DNA from 3 places in the Neobacillus sp. BP17 genome. Region 1 is predicted to be linked to each of the others. Evidence: riboswitches for the same ligand, from Rfam matches in the RefSeq annotation. Region 1 holds a riboswitch; each other region holds the start of a gene.

Region 1 (5,795 bases):
TCTACAAGACTTACCTTCGTTTGAGCCCAGCTTGAACCGAGTCGATTCGATTCAGTTTCATAACGTGAGCTTTGGTTATATGGAAAATAAAAATGTGTTGGAACATTTTCACTTAGAGGTTCCTCCTGGAAAAGTGGTCGCGTTAGTTGGCCCTAGTGGAGCTGGTAAGAGTACGTTGTTTAATCTTTTACAAGGTTTTTATAAGCCTCAATCAGGTGATATACAGATTGCTGGTAAATCTTTAACGGCGCTTTCCGCCTCAGCATTAAGAAGTTCGATTGCCCACGTCCCACAAGAAACTTTCTTATTTGCTGGAACCGTTCGGGATAACCTTTTGATTGCCCGTCCCAATGTGACGGAGAAAGAAATGGTAGAAGCGGCAATCAATGCTGAGATTCATGACTTCATTCTCTCGCTTCCTAACGGATACGAAACCCAAATTGGTGAAAATGGAGTTAAATTATCTGGAGGCCAAAAACAAAGAGTCGCCATTGCTCGAGCCATTTTAAAAGATTCGCCGATTTTACTATTAGATGAAGCTACTTCAGCTTTAGACGGGGAAACAGAATATTACGTCAAAGAAGCACTGGATGAATTGATGAAAGGCAGAACGACAATTATTATCGCCCATCGCTTGTCGACAATTCAAAACGCTGATGTAATCATGGTGATGAATGAGGGGAAAATCGTTCAACAGGGAACACATGAGGAGTTAATGGGACAAAAAGGTTTATATCGAAAACTCAACGAAACATCGTATAGTTCAAAAAAAGAAACACCTTTGTCTATAGTTTCAAACTAATAAATGGGAGATGAGGCCGGTGAATCTTGAGTTCGTGAGATTTTTATATGATAATAAGAAATCACTGCCTCAGGATGAGGGGCTGTATCATCAAGTTCTTCAGGATATTGAAAATGATGGTATTGCCTCTCAGGTTTATTATTTGTTAAAACAGCAAGGAAGGCTCGAGCAAACGCCTGCGTTTTTTCAATTTTGTCTTAAAGAAGAATATGATAAAGGTTTGTATCAAAACCTTTTTATTAAAAATCAAACCGATCAATTATTGAGGTTGTTTGAGGAGAAAAAGATAGATGTTATTGCGCTGAAAGGGGTTTATTTTGCTGAGAAATATTTTGGCAACATCGGGGCAAGGGCTACCTCTGATATTGATTTATTAGTCAGAATTCAGGATCTTACTATCGCCATTGAATCTGTTAAATCATTAGGTTTTACGGTTGAAGAAGAGTTCATACCTGGTCATTTTCATTGTAGTTTTAGCAAGAAATTACCTGGTTCGCCCACGCCGCTAGTGGTGGAATTACATTGGGATTTGGTGAAAAGAAGTACCTCGAGGTTTAATATAAATGATCTTTGGAAGCAGTCGGTACCCCTGAGCCAATCCGGGTATATTAAAGAACTTTCCCCACTTCATACCTTTTATATGATTTGCCTTCACGGCTGGCGCCATAATTTAGATTCAATGAAGTATTTTATGGATATTATTCAAGTCATTGACAAGGAGAGAAAGGAGATTGATTTTGACCATTTCATACAGCTCGCGGAATCTCACCAAACATTAAAGCGGAACATCAGGACCTTATCCATCGTTTATCAGCAATTTCCTCACTTAGACGAAATTAAGATGTTCCCATTTAAAGTGAATCATACCCTTAGGGGATCCCAAACTTTAAAGGGATTTAGGCAGTACTGGGATTTCCTCGATTATCAATTTTTTAGCTATGATACAGTCAAACATACATTGATTGAAATCGGAAACTGGCTTTGGCCATCAAAATATGAAGTATCTTCACAAATAGATGAGCAGTCACAAGGCAAGAAAATGTACCTCTTGTTGTATAAGAAGAGACTTACTAGTCTATTAAAGGCCGTATTGCCACATTAATAAGCCATCTACCCTAACCAGATGGCTTATGTCTTTTTCATTTTCAATTATTTATAAAAGAATACCCTCAAATTGTTTTCCCCATCAATTGTGGCTAACAAAACATTTCGAATCCCTGTTTGATGTGTTTGCATAAGGGTATCAACAAGCCACCCTTCATCCTTGTTTTTTTCTTCTAGTGTATGATGAACAATCTTGCCTTCTCTTATAACGGTCTGTGGGAGATCAAAAGGCTTCGTTGTCATCTGGAAGGTGGATGGCGTAATCGCCTCATACTGTGGATCTAAGAAAATGGAAAGTTTCCCATCCGATTCCCATAACGCTAACGCTACTTTTTTTACATCCTCAATTTTTTCTTTTCTCAACTCTGCTAATAAATAATCAATTGAAATTCTTGCTTTCTTTAACCCTTTATAAAGAATTTCTCCTTCTTTAATAAGAGGAAATGGATCGGGGTCTAGAAACTTTCCTATGCGGGTTGAATTTAAACTGATAAATAAACCACCAGTATAAAGAACCACCAATACGATGGTTGTTGTCATTGCACCCTTCATTCCAAGGTGCTCATCTGATAATGGATGGGCAATAATATTACCAACAACTAAGGCGATAACGAAATCAAGTAATCTTAATTGAGAAATCGCACGCTGTCCTATTAGTTTAGCAACAATGAGCATAAAGAAGAATCCAATTACAGCTCTTAAGATCCACTCCATGAAATTAAGAGTTTCCTGAGCTTGCAAAAAATCCATTGAAGGCAAATAGTCACTCCCTTACCAATAATCGTCCTACTTATTATTATCTCGATTTAGCATTTTTAATATAAAAAATACCGATACAATACCGAATGAGTCAATAACTAAATCGTAAAACCGTCCATCTCTACCAAAAAACAATTGCAGGAATTCTGTAAAAAACGCAAAAATAATGGATATGCCAATAGAATATTTGTGACTTCTTATTAGATTGAAGAGAAGAAAATCCATGATCGCAAAACCAACAAAATGTCCTAATTTAATTTTAATAAATTCAGGATGAATCAAAGTTAAATCATTAAAATAAAAAAAAGACAAAAAATCAGGATTTGAAACCCACTTTAATCCAAAAGAATGTAAATATATTAGTCGCTCTATACTCTCAGTCCAGGTATTTACCAACAAAAATAGGCCCCATAAAATAATCAATAGGACTTTTATGAAAAGAAATCGTTTCTGTGTCTTTCTTTTCTTATCGATTCTACAGCTACCTTGTATCGGTTGATGATCCAAAATACTTGCTCCTAACTAACTATTATTTCTTAATCTACATTTTACCATTGTTCCTTTTAAAGAACAAACGGGGATATTCACATTAAAATAATCCAATAATGTACCACTTTCGTATTATAGGTGAATGAAATTTCTCTGGGTAAAATTAACTCCTCTCCGTTTACAAAATTCTACAATTTCTTTATAATGAACAAGGGGGGTTCTTTTTTAGGAACTAATAATTAGAAAAGAAGGGGAATCATGATATATCCACTAATAAAAGAAAGAGACAAGATTCACATTGTGAAGGATTCCAATCATTGTGCATGCGGTATAGTCTTTAACAAGGATCGGATTATTAATAGGAAGACCCTTAAAAAAATTAAATTTATTGAAATAGGTCAGGTAACATGTGAGAAATGTGTTTTAAAACTTCTAAACTACGATTAATTGGTTTATATAAATTTTGTCGAAATTCTGTCGATATTTTTGGAAATATTTTCATTTAGTTTCCATCAAGACTATAGTACTATTAGTTTATTCTATAATAATTTAATACTTTAATACTATGAATGACAAAGGCAAACCTTTCGAAAGATTGGGACGCAAAGCTACAGGTCTAAGGTTTTTAACTAGGATGGCTGAGTTACCTAAAATAGTAATCATTTTAGGAGGGTTAATTTTGTCTGCATTAACCGTTGAACAAGATATTGATACAGAATGGTTAGATCTTATTAATGAAGCTAAAAAGATAGGACTCTCTATTGATGAAATTAGGGATTTCCTAAATCGCTCCCTTGGATTAAAGACTATTGAACCGGAATATAATTAATAAGAGGGGTAATTGAGTGTTTAATTTTCGCAATATTCAATTGATTTAAAAAACAGCTTAACAAATTAATGAGCAATTTGTTAAGCTGTTTTTTTAATTTTAATAATTTAAAAACTTCACACAAACCGGATACGGAACCTCGATATCAGCCTGAATCAATGCAAGTTTTCCTGTGTTTTCATCTCGTGAAAACAAGACAAGGTTACTGGACTCTTGGTTCGACGCCACAATGAATTTCTCTGTTGGGTCGAACATAAAATCTCTCGGCCAATCACCTTCAGTGGAGGTGCGATCAACAAAGCTAAGTTCTCCCGTTTCTTGGTCTACACGGAAAACAGCAATACTGTTATGGCCACGATTACCCGCGTAAACAAACTGTCCATCAGATGAAATATGAATGGCGCTGCCTTGATTATTCTCGTTGAAATCTTCAGGAAGCGTAGAAATATATTGTTTTTCTGTAAAATGACCATTTTCCGAATGATAGGATAAAACAATCACTTCCGAACTAAACTCTGTCATGATATATGCATATTTTTGGTTTGGATGGAAAACTAAATGTCTTGGTCCGCTTCCAGCTTTTAATGGGAGAAAGTGCGCTTTTGAAAGTGTCCCATCACTGTTGACTGCATAAGTAATTAAAGCATCAATACCCAATTCAACCACTGCTAGATAATTCTCATCAGGGGTGATGCCGGCATAATGGGTATGCGGTTTCTCTTGTCTTGGGTCTGGACCAGAACCTTCATGTTTTATAATCGATGCGGCTGGTTGAATCGTGCCATCTTCCTGGTTAATTAAATAAGATTCTACCGATCCTTTATGATAATTGGCACTGAATGCATAACGGTTGTTACTGTCAACACTCACATGACAAGGTGATGAGCCCTGAAGTAACTGACGATTGAGCTCGGTTAATCCGCCTTCCCTGTTTATGGAATAAGCAACTACTCCTCCATTTTCTCCTTCTTTAACCACAGAATAGAGGTATCGATTGTCCTTACTGATCGTGACATAAGTTGGATTCTCTAACTGTGCAGCTGCAACTTGAATATCTTCGATTCTTTTCTTGTCCGAATTTAGTTTAAACGTGTAGATTCCTTCGCTGCCGCCCTTGGTGTATGTTCCTATATAACCGATAAATGTTTGGTTGTTTGTCATTTTTTTGGCTCCTCGAAAAATGTAGTCTGTTTATTTTATCAGAAATTTTATTTATTACTCAAATATAGAACCCGAATTGACTGAAAATTAATTTGATATGGTATAGTTTGGGTGTTAGTTTTATCAAAAAGTGAATAGAAATGAGGGAACCCCACATGGTTTACCAAGCTGCAGAAAATCGTTATGAATCAATGAAGTATAATCGGAGTGGCCGTTCAGGGTTATTACTACCGGCCGTTTCACTTGGACTTTGGCACAACTTTGGCGGTGTGGATACATATGAAAATGGACAGGCAATGCTGAAAAGAGCGTTTGATTTAGGCATTACCCACTTTGATTTGGCCAACAATTATGGTCCGCCGCCAGGTTCGGCTGAAGAAATGTTTGGTAGAATCTTAAAAACAGACTTTGCTCCATACCGTGATGAAATGATCATATCTTCAAAAGCGGGCTATACGATGTGGCCGGGTCCATACGGGGATTGGGGCTCAAGAAAATACTTGATATCTAGTCTAGATCAAAGTCTAAAACGAATGGGACTTGATTATGTTGATATTTTTTATTCCCACCGTCCAGATCCCAATACACCACTTGAGGAAACCATAGGGGCATTAGATTCTATTGTTCGTCAAGGCAAGGCGTTATATGTTG
Region 2 (5,795 bases), 700 kb from region 1:
AGCGAGGATGGTGAAGTTTGAGATCCCAGCTGAGAAAGTTACCTTTAGTGAGAACTTTGTGGATTTGTTGCCTAATGAAACGATCACGATTGAAATTGGTCATTTAGAGAATCATCCCATTGATTTAAGTGAATTAAGAGTGACTGCTATTAATTCTGTAGAGTAGGTGGAGTGTAGGATGAAAGCTGCTGTATTAACGAATAAATTACAATTAAGTGTCAAAGAATTGTCTATTCCGGTTCCATTGGATCAGGAAGTGGTTGTCAAGGTAAAGGCCTGTGGCATTTGCGGAACGGACCAGCATATTTATCACGGACAGCCGGGTTCTGCTGAGGTACAATATCCGATTATACTTGGGCATGAATTAGCCGGGGAAGTGGTTCAGGTAGGCGCCAAGGTTCGCACACTCCAGGTGGGGGACCGCGTTTCGATAGATCCGAATATGTATTGCGGCGAGTGCGAGTATTGCCGCGGCGGCCGTCTACACCTGTGTAACCATTTGCAAGCTGTCGGCGTGACCCGTGATGGCGGAATGGGCGAATATTGTACCGTTCCAGCTGCCAATTGCTATATCCTTCCTGCAGAATTGACGTATGAAGAAGGGGCGATGATTGAGCCGCTTGGGTGTGTACTGCATGGTTTTCAGCAAATCCATATATGGCCTGGCGCTTCGGTGTTAGTGATTGGAGGAGGGTATATTGGCTTAATGATGCTGCAAATGGCGAAGATGTACGGCGGGTCGCCAATCGTTGTCAGTGAGCCAGATGTGTCAAAACATTCCTTAGCACTACAAATGGGTGCAGCTGAAACTGTTACGCCTGCGGATCTTGAGGCGTGTGGGGCTGGCAGGTTTGATATTGTGATAGAATGTGTGGGAAGAAAAGAGAGTATGACGCAGGCGGTGCAAATGGCGAAAAAAGGCGGGATGGTCTTGTTATTTGGTGTCTCTGCCCCTGAAACGAAAATCGAAGTGAGCCCTTTTGATATTTTTTCCAAAGAGTTGACGATTAAAGGGTCTTTTATTAACCCGCATACACATGATCAAGCAATCTCACTCGTACAGCAGGGCAAGATCCTCATTAAACCGCTGCTAAGCCACAGATTTGGCCTTGATGAGCTGCCAACGGTCATGAATGATTATCCGAACATGAACGTCATGAAGGGGATTATTGTTCATCATTAGTTTGAAAGGGAAAGGTAAGTGAATGCCATGCTAGTTGGTGGAATTGAAGCAGGTGGAACGAAGTTTGTTTGTGGGATTGGAACTGAAAAAGGAGAAATACTTGAACAGGTAACCATACCAACAACGGTGCCGGAAGAGACGATGCCGAAAGTGATTGAATTTTTTCAGGAGAAAAAAGTGGACGCCATTGGAATTGGTTCATTTGGCCCGATCGATGTCGATCGAGATAGCCCAACCTTTGGGTTCATTACCGAGACACCGAAGCTTCCGTGGAAAAATTACAACATAACCGGTGAAATTAAGAAGCATTTCGATGTGCCTGTTGGGTTTCATACCGATGTGACAGCTGCAGCCTTGGCGGAAAATACCTGGGGCGCGGCGCAAGGCTTGGATAGCTGTGTCTACATGACGGTTGGAACGGGGATTGGTGTAGGAGCGGTGATCGGCGGAAAGCTTCTTCTGGGAATCACTCATCCGGAAATGGGGCATATCCTTGTAAGGCGTCATCCTGATGATCAGTTTGAGGGTGTATGCCCGTACCATGGAGATTGTCTAGAAGGAATGGCAGCTGGACCAGCAATTGAAAAAAGATGGAATCAAGAAGGGAAGCTGCTCACAGAGCAAATGGAGGTATGGGAGCTAGAAGCCTATTATTTAGCACAGGCATTAATGAATTATATCTTAATCCTGTCCCCTAAGAAAATCATCGTTGGCGGAGGAGTTTCAAAACAAGAACAACTACTGCCGCTTGTTCGTGAGCGGGTGCTGGAGCTATTAAATGGATACGTTCCCGTTTCAGCCTTAACAAAGGGAGAAATCGACCAATACATTGTCCTGCCACATCTAGGGGATCAAGCCGGGCTAACCGGGGCGATTGCACTTGGTGTAACAGCGTATCAGGAAAAAATATCGTAACTGATCATCGTTCCTCATACCTAAGATGAAATATTTTTTGCATTCTAAATTCTCCCGTTTTGTGATAGATTTTTGAAAATCTATCATAAGGCGGGAGTCTTGATTTGGAATCTAGTACATTATATTTACTTTATTATATTGATATCTACATTATTAATGAATCATTTGAATAACTAATTTAATCCAACCGAAAAACGCAAACCATAATGGAACACTTAAAGACGTCCCCCACAATAATCCTAATAAAAGATTCCCTTGCTTGTCCATGAAATCCACTCCTATTGTTAGTTGTAGATAAATCAGGTAATGCACGGTTCAGTTTTTTAGTATATTTGTAAACGCTTTCAGTTTCTTTTTTTATATGATAACCAATTAAGGATGGGAATAAAGTAGAAATATGCAAATAATATACAAAATATTTTCGACAAATCTACTGATTAAATTTTTCATTCCAAGGTGGAGGGCTCAATCTATTATTTACTATTTTTCAATTAGAAGGAGAATGCCTCTCCTCAGTGAAAGATCTTACGTAGGATAAAATAGACGATTACCCATAAAGGAATGGATAAAAGAATCCCCCAAAGGCAGCCCCTGCCGAAATTTCTCCCATCTTCTTTCTCTGCCATGTGATCACTCCACTTCCGAAACAGGTTGCTTATCACTATTTAACCACGTATGGATGAACGGGTATCATTAAATCGTTCGATGAATAGTTACAAAATTCATGGCATTGTCGAACAGAATCAATAATGAAAGAGTTTGCAATTGCCAGATTATTAACATATAAATAGGTTAATTGCTCTATTTATTACTAGAAACAATTAGTATATTATCAATGAAAGCACATAGTTCGTACGAAAGGGCAAATCCATTGAAAAGTGGAGGCGCAAAACTAAAGGGGCTAAGGTTCTAAAACTATGCCAGCCAGCTGCCGAATATGATCACCTTACGACGGATTATGAATATACTCTGGGAGGTTATACTATGGTTATCTTTATTGCAGGCTTATTTGTTGGATCGTTCTCTATGCTTACAGTAATGAGTCTTATGGTTGCAGCTAAAAGAGGAGACCAACTACTTGAATCACAACGATAATTTGAAAGCGTTTTCTAAACAACCTCAACTTTTGGGGTTGTTTTTATTTTTCATAATAAGTTAATTACATATAATTAAACAAAACGGAAGGGGAGAACGGGGTTTAGAGACTATATATTGCAAGAGAGTAGCAATTAAGTGTTTGCTTGCTGCTGTCTTTGCTTATACATCGCCATTACTTGTTTTACTGTGGTATAAACTTCCTGTGTGGAATGGAAGATTACCCGAATTTCGGATACTATGGATTTAATATAAAGGGTTAAAAATAAGGGGAAATAGGACAGAGGAGAAATTAGTGAATGCTTCAAAAACTATGTGACTTTTTGGTAATGACTTATCAATTTCTATTAGTTCAAATTTTAGTTGGAAATAATTGTTAGATGAGTGCTAATTTTTAGAAGATGATAACCATGAAGAAGTATTATCCATTGATGAGTTAAATATTTTTGAACAGTTTTAACCATTGATTTTGAAAGGGGCTTTATGTGCCTTAAAATTGATTTCCTTCTTTAATGACCCCTTGAATAATTTGACGTTGTCGTGTTTGACGACCAAAGTCACCTCGAGGATCTTCATGCCTCATTCGAGAGAAGGCTAAAGCCTTTTTGCCATTTAGATTTAGCTCTCCCTTTTTAAAGTGGAAGCCCGCTTCGGTAAAGTCTAAATCATTCTGCACAGTAACTCCACCCACAGCCATTTACAATATCCTGAAAACCTTCCATATTCACTTTCATGTAATAATCGATTGGAATATCGAGGAAGAATCATCTTGTGGAGGGAGGAGTCTACTCAAATCGTCATTAAGAAAATATTGAGTACTTTTTCTATACCGCATAAAATCAGTTTCCTCAGCAGCATCCCAATGGTAACTCCATTAATACCATAGATTTAAGCATACCTTTTATTATTATCCAAAATCATGACTAAAGGTATACCAATAATAGAAAGTTGGTGTAACAAAAAGTATCAGCCTATAAGGGTAATAAAATTCCCTCAAGACTTTCCAAAACACGAATGATATATATAAAATAATTAATATTTTTTACACGTATGAACTATAAATATTATTCTTCAGATAAAATGTATAAATTCTGGTATAATATTTAAATAAACTTTACAAATTCAACATTTATCGACAACAATCTTAATATTATTGACTTTCTTATTTAAATAAATCTTTCTGTATTTTTTACCAAATTATTTCCAAATTCATAAAAGCACTAGAAAAGAGAGTGGAAATATAGTTTAATAATACAGTTGCCATGTAATGTGATAAAAGTACTATGCACTTAACATAAATTGACAAATACATTTTATATAAAATAAATGAGAAAATAAAAAGAGAAAATATATTAATAAGGGATGGGATATTATGATATACGCTGAAATACTTGCTGGTGGAAAGGGAACACGGATGGGGAACGTCAACATGCCTAAGCAATTTCTCACCTTAAATAATAAGCCAATTTTAATTCATACACTTGAAAAGTTTATTTTAAATCCTGATTTTGAAAAAATTATTGTAGTTACACCAAGAGAATGGATTAATTACTCACAAGATATTATAAGCAAATTTATCGGTGGAAATGAACGTTTGATTGTAGTTGAAGGTGGTCGCGATAGAAACGAGTCGATTATGAATGGGATTCGTTATATTGAGAGTACCTTTGGTGTGTTTGAAGATGATTATATTGTGACACATGACTCTGTGCGCCCTTTTCTGTCACATAGAATTATTAAAGAAAATATTGAGCAGGTAAAGAAATATAAAGCTGTTGATACTGTTATAGAAGCAATTGATACCATCATTGAATCAGAAGATGGTGATACAATTTCTAATATTCCAAAGAGGGATATTATGTACCAAGGCCAGACACCTCAAAGTTTTCATATTAATACGCTTGTTAACTATTACAAGCAATTAACGAATGAACAAAAGGAAATACTGACAGACGCATGTAAGATATGCTCGATATATGGTGAGAAGGTTAAAATTGTTAAAGGTGAAGTTTTTAATATTAAGGTAACAACTCCATATGATTTAAAGGTTGCTAATGCTATTTTACGTGAAGGGATCGCTAGTAATGATTAATCAAGTTTATAGATTAGTTTCTGCTCGTAAATTTGAAATCACCTATAAGGATCGCACTGTCAATAAATCTGATCGTGTAGTTGTACGACCTACACATTTATCTATTTGTGCTGCAGACCAACGCTATTATACAGGATCTCGCGGAAAAGATGCTTTGGCAGTAAAATTGCCGATGGCATTGATTCATGAAGGAATCGGTGATATTGTCTATGATCCTAAAGGAGAGTATAAACCTGGAACTAGAGTAGTTATGGTGCCGAATACACCAGTTGAAACGGATGAATTCGTTGCAGAAAACTATCTCCGTTCTAGTAAGTTTCGTTCAAGTGGTTTTGACGGTTTTATGCAGGATTACGTATTTTTAAAGAGAGATAGATTCGTAGTTTTACCTGAGCATATTAATGTACATGTAGCTGCTTTCACAGAGCTCATCACGATTGCGATGCATGCAATGACAAGATTTGAAGCAAAGGCTCATGGCCGTCGTCAATCCTTTGGTGTATGGGGCGA
Region 3 (5,795 bases), 2.2 Mb from region 1:
AGGAAGTAGCAGCAAGTGCTGAGATGAATACAAAAAGCAAGTTTGCTAGTACATCTTGTTTTAAACAAGGGTTCCTTACAAATCTCTTAAATCCCAAAATTGCAATTCTTTTTTTAACCTTTTTCCCTCAATTTGTTGACCCTGGAAGCAATACTTTTTTACCGTTTGTTATCATGGGTACCACTTATACTGTATTGACCATCCTTTGGTCAGTACTTTATGTCCATTTAATTCATCAGATTAGTACTTTTATGAAAAAACCTAAAACACAAAATATTATTGAAGGACTCACGGGAACCATACTGATAGGCTTTGGGATTAGACTATTTCTTGAAAAGGCTCATCATTAAAAGTTTTATTTTTTAGGTAAATTTCTAAATACTCAAAAAAGCTTACTCGTCGAGTAAGCTTAGCCTCTATAAACACTATCACATGTTCCAGGTTTTGGTTCATAAAAACAATGTTCTTTAAATTGTCCAGATTGAGGTTGACCATACCATGTTGGAGGGCAGGGAGCATGTGGATTAAAATACCAAAGTGCATATTTCGCCGGGTGGTCTCTCCAATAATCCAAATTTTGTTTTGCTAATCTTCTTTCAGCAGTTCTTGATCGTTGATAAAATACATTCCCTTTTTGAACTGCCTCAAAGGAGTAATTTCCACCTTGTACTTGATAAATTACATTCGGAACTGACCTTAGTCCTTTAAAGTCTAAACAATTGGCTACAAGGCGGTTCACAATAACATTACCAACATATAACATTCCTTGTTTTCCTTCACCCTCAGCCTCTGCTCTCATCATCCTTGCCATTAAGTCAACATCTGAACTTCGATAATTTACTCGTGGCATTATTCCACCCCCAAAATATAGTATGAAAAAAAACCTGTATCTATGTCATTAAGGAGGTCGGTATTTTTGGTGAAACCAACCTTACTATTAGGTTGTTACTTTAATGGTTTTATTGACTTTTAACTTGAAAGGATAAAAGGAAATTTGTAATGAGATGGTAAAATAGGTATAAAGATTGTAAAAAGAAGAAACGAAGCAGTTTAGCTTTAATTTGATTTATAAGGGGGATTAATAATGAAAAGGATTTGCATTCAATGTCAAACTGAAATGATAAACGATTGTAAAATAAATGTGGAATATGACTTATCTGGAATTACGATTAAACAAAAGCGTAAAGGATTATTCAAAAGTGCTTCTGCAAAGACTAAAGCATCTGTATGTCCAAATTGCGGTTTTGTAGCTCTTTATATTGAAGAGTACGAAAAATTTAATAAATAATTAGGGAGTTATTTGATAATTTAAGATTTAAGCTAAAAAAATGTTAATGTATATAAAACCATCTATAGAAAAAAAGCCGAGCATCCCAATTCAAAATAAAATGCTCGGCTTTTTAGATTGAAAATACTTAAACTAAACCTTGCCTAGCCACATCCTAGGTATCCATCCCTAATTCAATAGATTAACTTTCAATTTACCGAAGAAAATTCTCAATAAGGCTAATTTGCTCTTCCGTATTTAAAGCTGGGGCATGACCAAGTTTTGGAATCGTTACCATTTGACAGTTTGGTTTTTGCTTCATTTTTTCCGCAACATCAAGAGGAAGAACGTCGGAAATTTCTCCTCGAATGAGTAATATTTTTGATTGAATTGCTTCCCAGTAGTTCCATAAGTTTAGATCTTCTGTGTGCTGAAATTGCAAAGCAATGTTTGGATCATAATCAGGACTCATTCCACCCTCATCGCTTCTTCTACATGAGTATTGGGTAAAATCATTCCACTCCTCTTCATTCGAAAGACCAAATGTGGTATAAATGGTTTGATAATACTTCTTTAATTCACTAAAGGTTTTAAATTGCGGTGGATTCCCTACATAGCTAATAATTCGTTTAATGCCTTCAATATCCTGAACAGCATTTTCAGAAGCACCTGCTCCAATGTCATTTAAAACTAAATGTGAAATCCGGTTCTGATGATTAAGCGTTCCAGCAATACGCATTCCAATGGCTCCACCCATTGAGGTCCCAACCCATCGGACCCGTTCGATTCCTAAATGGTCCAATAATTGAATCGCCAGGTTACTGTAGTTTTCAAAACAATAGTCCTTTTCGGGGGAAGAACTCCATTGGCTCAATCCCCGCCCAATTGTATCCGGACAAAGGATATAGTAGTTTTGGGATAGATGGCGGGCTAAAGTATCAAAGTCTCGCCCATTTCGAGTTAAACCGTGCCAACAAACCACAGCTGGTTTCTGTGGATCTCCCCATTCTGTAAAATGAACTTCCATTCCATTAATCATTTCAAACCTAGATCTAGGAGAAGACATACAACCACCACCATTCATTTTTAATATTCCGACAATTAAATATTCGATTTACTGGCAAGAATCCCTTCTTCCACCTACTCACAATATATTTGAAATGGGAATTGATTTCTAATTTTTTCATAAAACGTCGGTATTTGTAGAACTTTATTTTGTAATTTTTGAAAAAATTGTAATATAATTTACATATCGTTTATAGATAAAGGCAAACTTTTCGAAAGATTGGGACGCAAAGCTACGGGTCTAAGGTTTTAAACTATGATGGCTGGGCTGCCTAAAATAGGACTTATTTTAGGAGGCTAGATTATGAAAAAAATCAATTTGGAATATGCAATACTAGATCAAGACTGGGGAGTTCAAGAACTTGACGATTGTATTCGCCTTCTTATTGATGTGAAATTAAATTGGGATAAAATGGACTTAGAGCCTGAGGTGAAGAATGCCTTTCCTTACTTTCATTTAATTGTTGATCTTTATCCAAACGGATATATTAACTATGAAATGTATCATCATTTTAGTAATTTAAAATTTAAAAGATTTTCGTTTTATAGTTGCTGTGGACAAAAAGAAGGAATGGTTTGTTCGTTCTTTAATCAATATGCAGCGGAAGTTTTTTGCGAAGTTCTGAAAAAAGAGGAGAAGATTAAACACTTCTTTACTTGGCATCTCTCTAATAACAAAAAGAGTGTTAACCAGTAATATTACAATGGCCTTGAATGGAACTTTTTTTGATTCTTAATATGATGGATGTTGTTAGAAGAGCTGCCAAAATTGGCAGCTCTGATTTTTCCGTTATAGCATCCTTTTTCCTTCAACGACCTTTTAAAGTGAGCCTCATTAGACTAATTTAAACTAGTAGAAATTTAAAATAGAATTGACTGTTTAAACCCTTCAACCATATTTAAATAAAATAAAATTTTTATGAAGTTCCCTTTCATATATTGAAATCCTGACAGCTAAGTCTTCCGTTCTTAAAACAAAATCTTTTACTCCAATAAATTCAGATTCAGCAATCAAATAGAATTGTGTTCCCTTTTTTAAACCTTTAAAGTTATTCTTTAACTTATATACCTTCATTATTTTAACTAGTTTCTCCCATAATCTTTATTAACACAGACATTTACACTATTTTATTGCTTTTTTGAGTCTGCTATCAACAAAAATCCAGTAATGCTCTTCAATTAGAATCAAATCTTATTCTAGAAAAAAAACAATTTTACCATTTATTTATCAATACAATCTTTCCAATTGCTTTATTAGATTCCAAAAAAGTATGTGCTTCATTTACTTGATCAAAATCAAAAACCGTTTCATCTACTAAAGGCTGAAGTTTCCCTTCCTCTACAAGATTCGATACTTTTCGTAATATGTTCCCATATTCCTGCCTTTTTTCCTTATTCATAATTTTTAAAATCATAAAGGTAATATGTAATGATAGTGCCTTAGCATGCAGAGGTGACAAATCATGCGTTGAGCGTGCTGCGATGGATAATACGGTTCCGTAAGTGGCAGCAGCTTGGAAAGATCGATCTAGGTTTTCGCCACCGACTGTATCGAACACAACGTCAAACCCTTTTCCATCTGTATGTTCTATTACATACTCCTCCACTGACTGTTCTCGATAATTAATGGCCACATCTGCACCTAAACGCTGTCCAATGTTTAATTTTTCCTCAGATGAAGCTGTAGTATATACTTTTGCTCCAGCTACCTTTGCTAGTTGAATGGCGACATGACCTACCCCGCCTGTAGCTCCATGAATAAGGACCGTTTGGCCGTTTTGAATATTCGCACGATTATAAAGTGACTCCCATGCTGTAATCGTTACGAGAGGAAGCGCCGCTGCTTGTGCCATCGTTAAATTTCTTGGTTTAATAGCTAGAAGCTGCACATCCGCAAGCATATACTCAGTTAGGGCACCGTCTGTTCCTTTCACACCACCTGCGCAACCAAAGACTTCATCACCAATCTTGAACTCTGATACTCCGTCTCCAACCTCTACAACTACTCCAGCTACATCGCCGTGTAATATCGCTGGAAATTCTGGTGCAATTGCAGATACCACTCCAGACCGAACTTTTGTATCAATTGGATTTACACTTGTTGCTTTTACATGAATAACAACATGCCCAGGAATTGCCTCAGGCTTATGAACCTTAGCCATCTCAAAAACAGATGGATCACCAAATTTTTTAATCACTTGTGCTTTCATTTGATATCACTCCTCTCCTATCATTTTACATTAAGTATTTAATGTAGCTAAAATAATGTGAACTTTATTTATATAACGTATTTTCTTTTAAAAGCAAAAATCTCATCAACCGCTTGGTGATATCCACCTGATTTTTGAATCGATTCCCTTATAGTTGAAGCAGCTTCATGGAAAGATGGTTCATTTAACACATGATCTGCGGCATCACGAAGTTGATTTGCAGTCAAGCCTTGCACTGGTAATGTAGTACCAGCTCCGAGATTGGCCACCTGCCCGGCAATAATCGGCTGATCCGCGCTTTGAGGGATTACAATAAGCGGAACTCCGTAGTAGAAACCCTCATTGGTACTATTCATTCCACCATGTGTGATAAATAATTTACTCTGTTTTAGCACTTCCGTTTGTGGAACATAATTTTTTACAATAAAGTTTTGAGGGATCTCTCCTAAATCAATTAATGGAGTTTGCTTCCCAATGGACATAACAACCGTATGATCGCTATTTCCAAATGCAGCAAAACAAAGTTTATAAAAATCAATGGCACGGTTAAAAACTGTCCCAAGAGAAATGTAAATGGGACTTTTTCCTTTGATCGTATCAAGGTCAAAGTCATCCTGCATTAATCGTGTGGAGATGGAAGCACCTATAAATTTGAAAGTTTGGTCGAATGCTTCTCCAGAAGGTTGAAACTCTCTAGTTGTATAGACGATTGTGAGTGGGGCTGGATTACAAAAAACTTCGTAAGGAGAAGCAATCTCGACATCATATTTTTCCTTTATCATGTCTGTCAGGCGTTGATATTCATCATTAATTTCCTTAGCTGCTTCTGTAGGAATATTTTTTGAAAGCCGTTCCAGCAGTTTATCGAATGATTCCTTTGTCTCTGCAAAGGATGTACAAGAATTGATGGCAGGAAGATTTAGGATTTGGGCAAGTAAACGTCCACAACCAAACATGGAATCATGGATGATGTAATCAAAATGCTCACCTTCAATCTGTTCAAGCACACTAGGTATAACAATATCTGCCGTATGTAGAAGACCGTTAATCCTTTCTGGTAAATAACTTCTCCCACCTTTGATAAAGGCCTGTATAAATTTTTGACCGTCCAACGTACGCACTGTTGCTCCCGTCTTCTCAATCCGCTCACGAAAATCTTCAATTGTAATGTACACGACCTCTTCCCCACGCGAAACAAGTTCTTTTACAACTCCAATCGTTGGATTGATATGCCCTTCTGAACCGGCATTAAT

What was found. A riboswitch is a leader RNA that binds a small molecule or an ion and turns the genes downstream of it on or off. The one in region 1 is predicted to bind cyclic di-GMP.
Region 2: it holds a riboswitch for cyclic di-GMP, as region 1 does, so the genes downstream of both, AC4QJR_RS26425 (DUF3789 domain-containing protein) here and AC4QJR_RS23060 (anti-repressor SinI family protein) in region 1, are expected to answer to the same signal.
Region 3: it holds a riboswitch for cyclic di-GMP, as region 1 does, so the genes downstream of both, AC4QJR_RS12175 (hypothetical protein) here and AC4QJR_RS23060 (anti-repressor SinI family protein) in region 1, are expected to answer to the same signal.

The regions. Positions count from the first base shown of each region.
Region 1 is NZ_CM184198.1:4,717,001-4,722,795, reverse strand. It holds gene AC4QJR_RS23080 (ABC transporter ATP-binding protein) at 1-802, shown strand, start outside; gene AC4QJR_RS23075 (nucleotidyltransferase domain-containing protein) at 822-1,904, shown strand; gene AC4QJR_RS23070 (DUF421 domain-containing protein) at 1,952-2,656, opposite strand; gene AC4QJR_RS23065 (VanZ family protein) at 2,693-3,172, opposite strand; cyclic di-GMP riboswitch class I at 3,722-3,805, shown strand; gene AC4QJR_RS23060 (anti-repressor SinI family protein) at 3,834-3,983, shown strand; gene AC4QJR_RS23055 (lactonase family protein) at 4,083-5,144, opposite strand; gene mgrA (L-glyceraldehyde 3-phosphate reductase) at 5,300-5,795, shown strand, end outside.
Region 2 is NZ_CM184198.1:5,413,687-5,419,481, reverse strand. It holds gene AC4QJR_RS26440 (beta-mannosidase) at 1-166, shown strand, start outside; gene AC4QJR_RS26435 (zinc-dependent alcohol dehydrogenase family protein) at 179-1,183, shown strand; gene AC4QJR_RS26430 (ROK family protein) at 1,211-2,098, shown strand; cyclic di-GMP riboswitch class I at 2,950-3,034, shown strand; gene AC4QJR_RS26425 (DUF3789 domain-containing protein) at 3,083-3,193, shown strand; partial or broken gene AC4QJR_RS26420 (LCP family glycopolymer transferase) at 3,696-3,954, opposite strand; gene AC4QJR_RS26415 (IspD/TarI family cytidylyltransferase) at 4,566-5,285, shown strand; gene AC4QJR_RS26410 (ribitol-5-phosphate dehydrogenase) at 5,278-5,795, shown strand, end outside.
Region 3 is NZ_CM184198.1:2,518,899-2,524,693, reverse strand. It holds gene AC4QJR_RS12195 (LysE family translocator) at 1-350, shown strand, start outside; gene AC4QJR_RS12190 (cell wall hydrolase) at 410-850, opposite strand; gene AC4QJR_RS12185 (hypothetical protein) at 1,085-1,288, shown strand; gene AC4QJR_RS12180 (alpha/beta fold hydrolase) at 1,482-2,333, opposite strand; cyclic di-GMP riboswitch class I at 2,525-2,608, shown strand; gene AC4QJR_RS12175 (hypothetical protein) at 2,637-3,029, shown strand; gene AC4QJR_RS12170 (zinc-dependent alcohol dehydrogenase family protein) at 3,547-4,542, opposite strand; gene AC4QJR_RS12165 (macrolide family glycosyltransferase) at 4,611-5,795, opposite strand, start outside.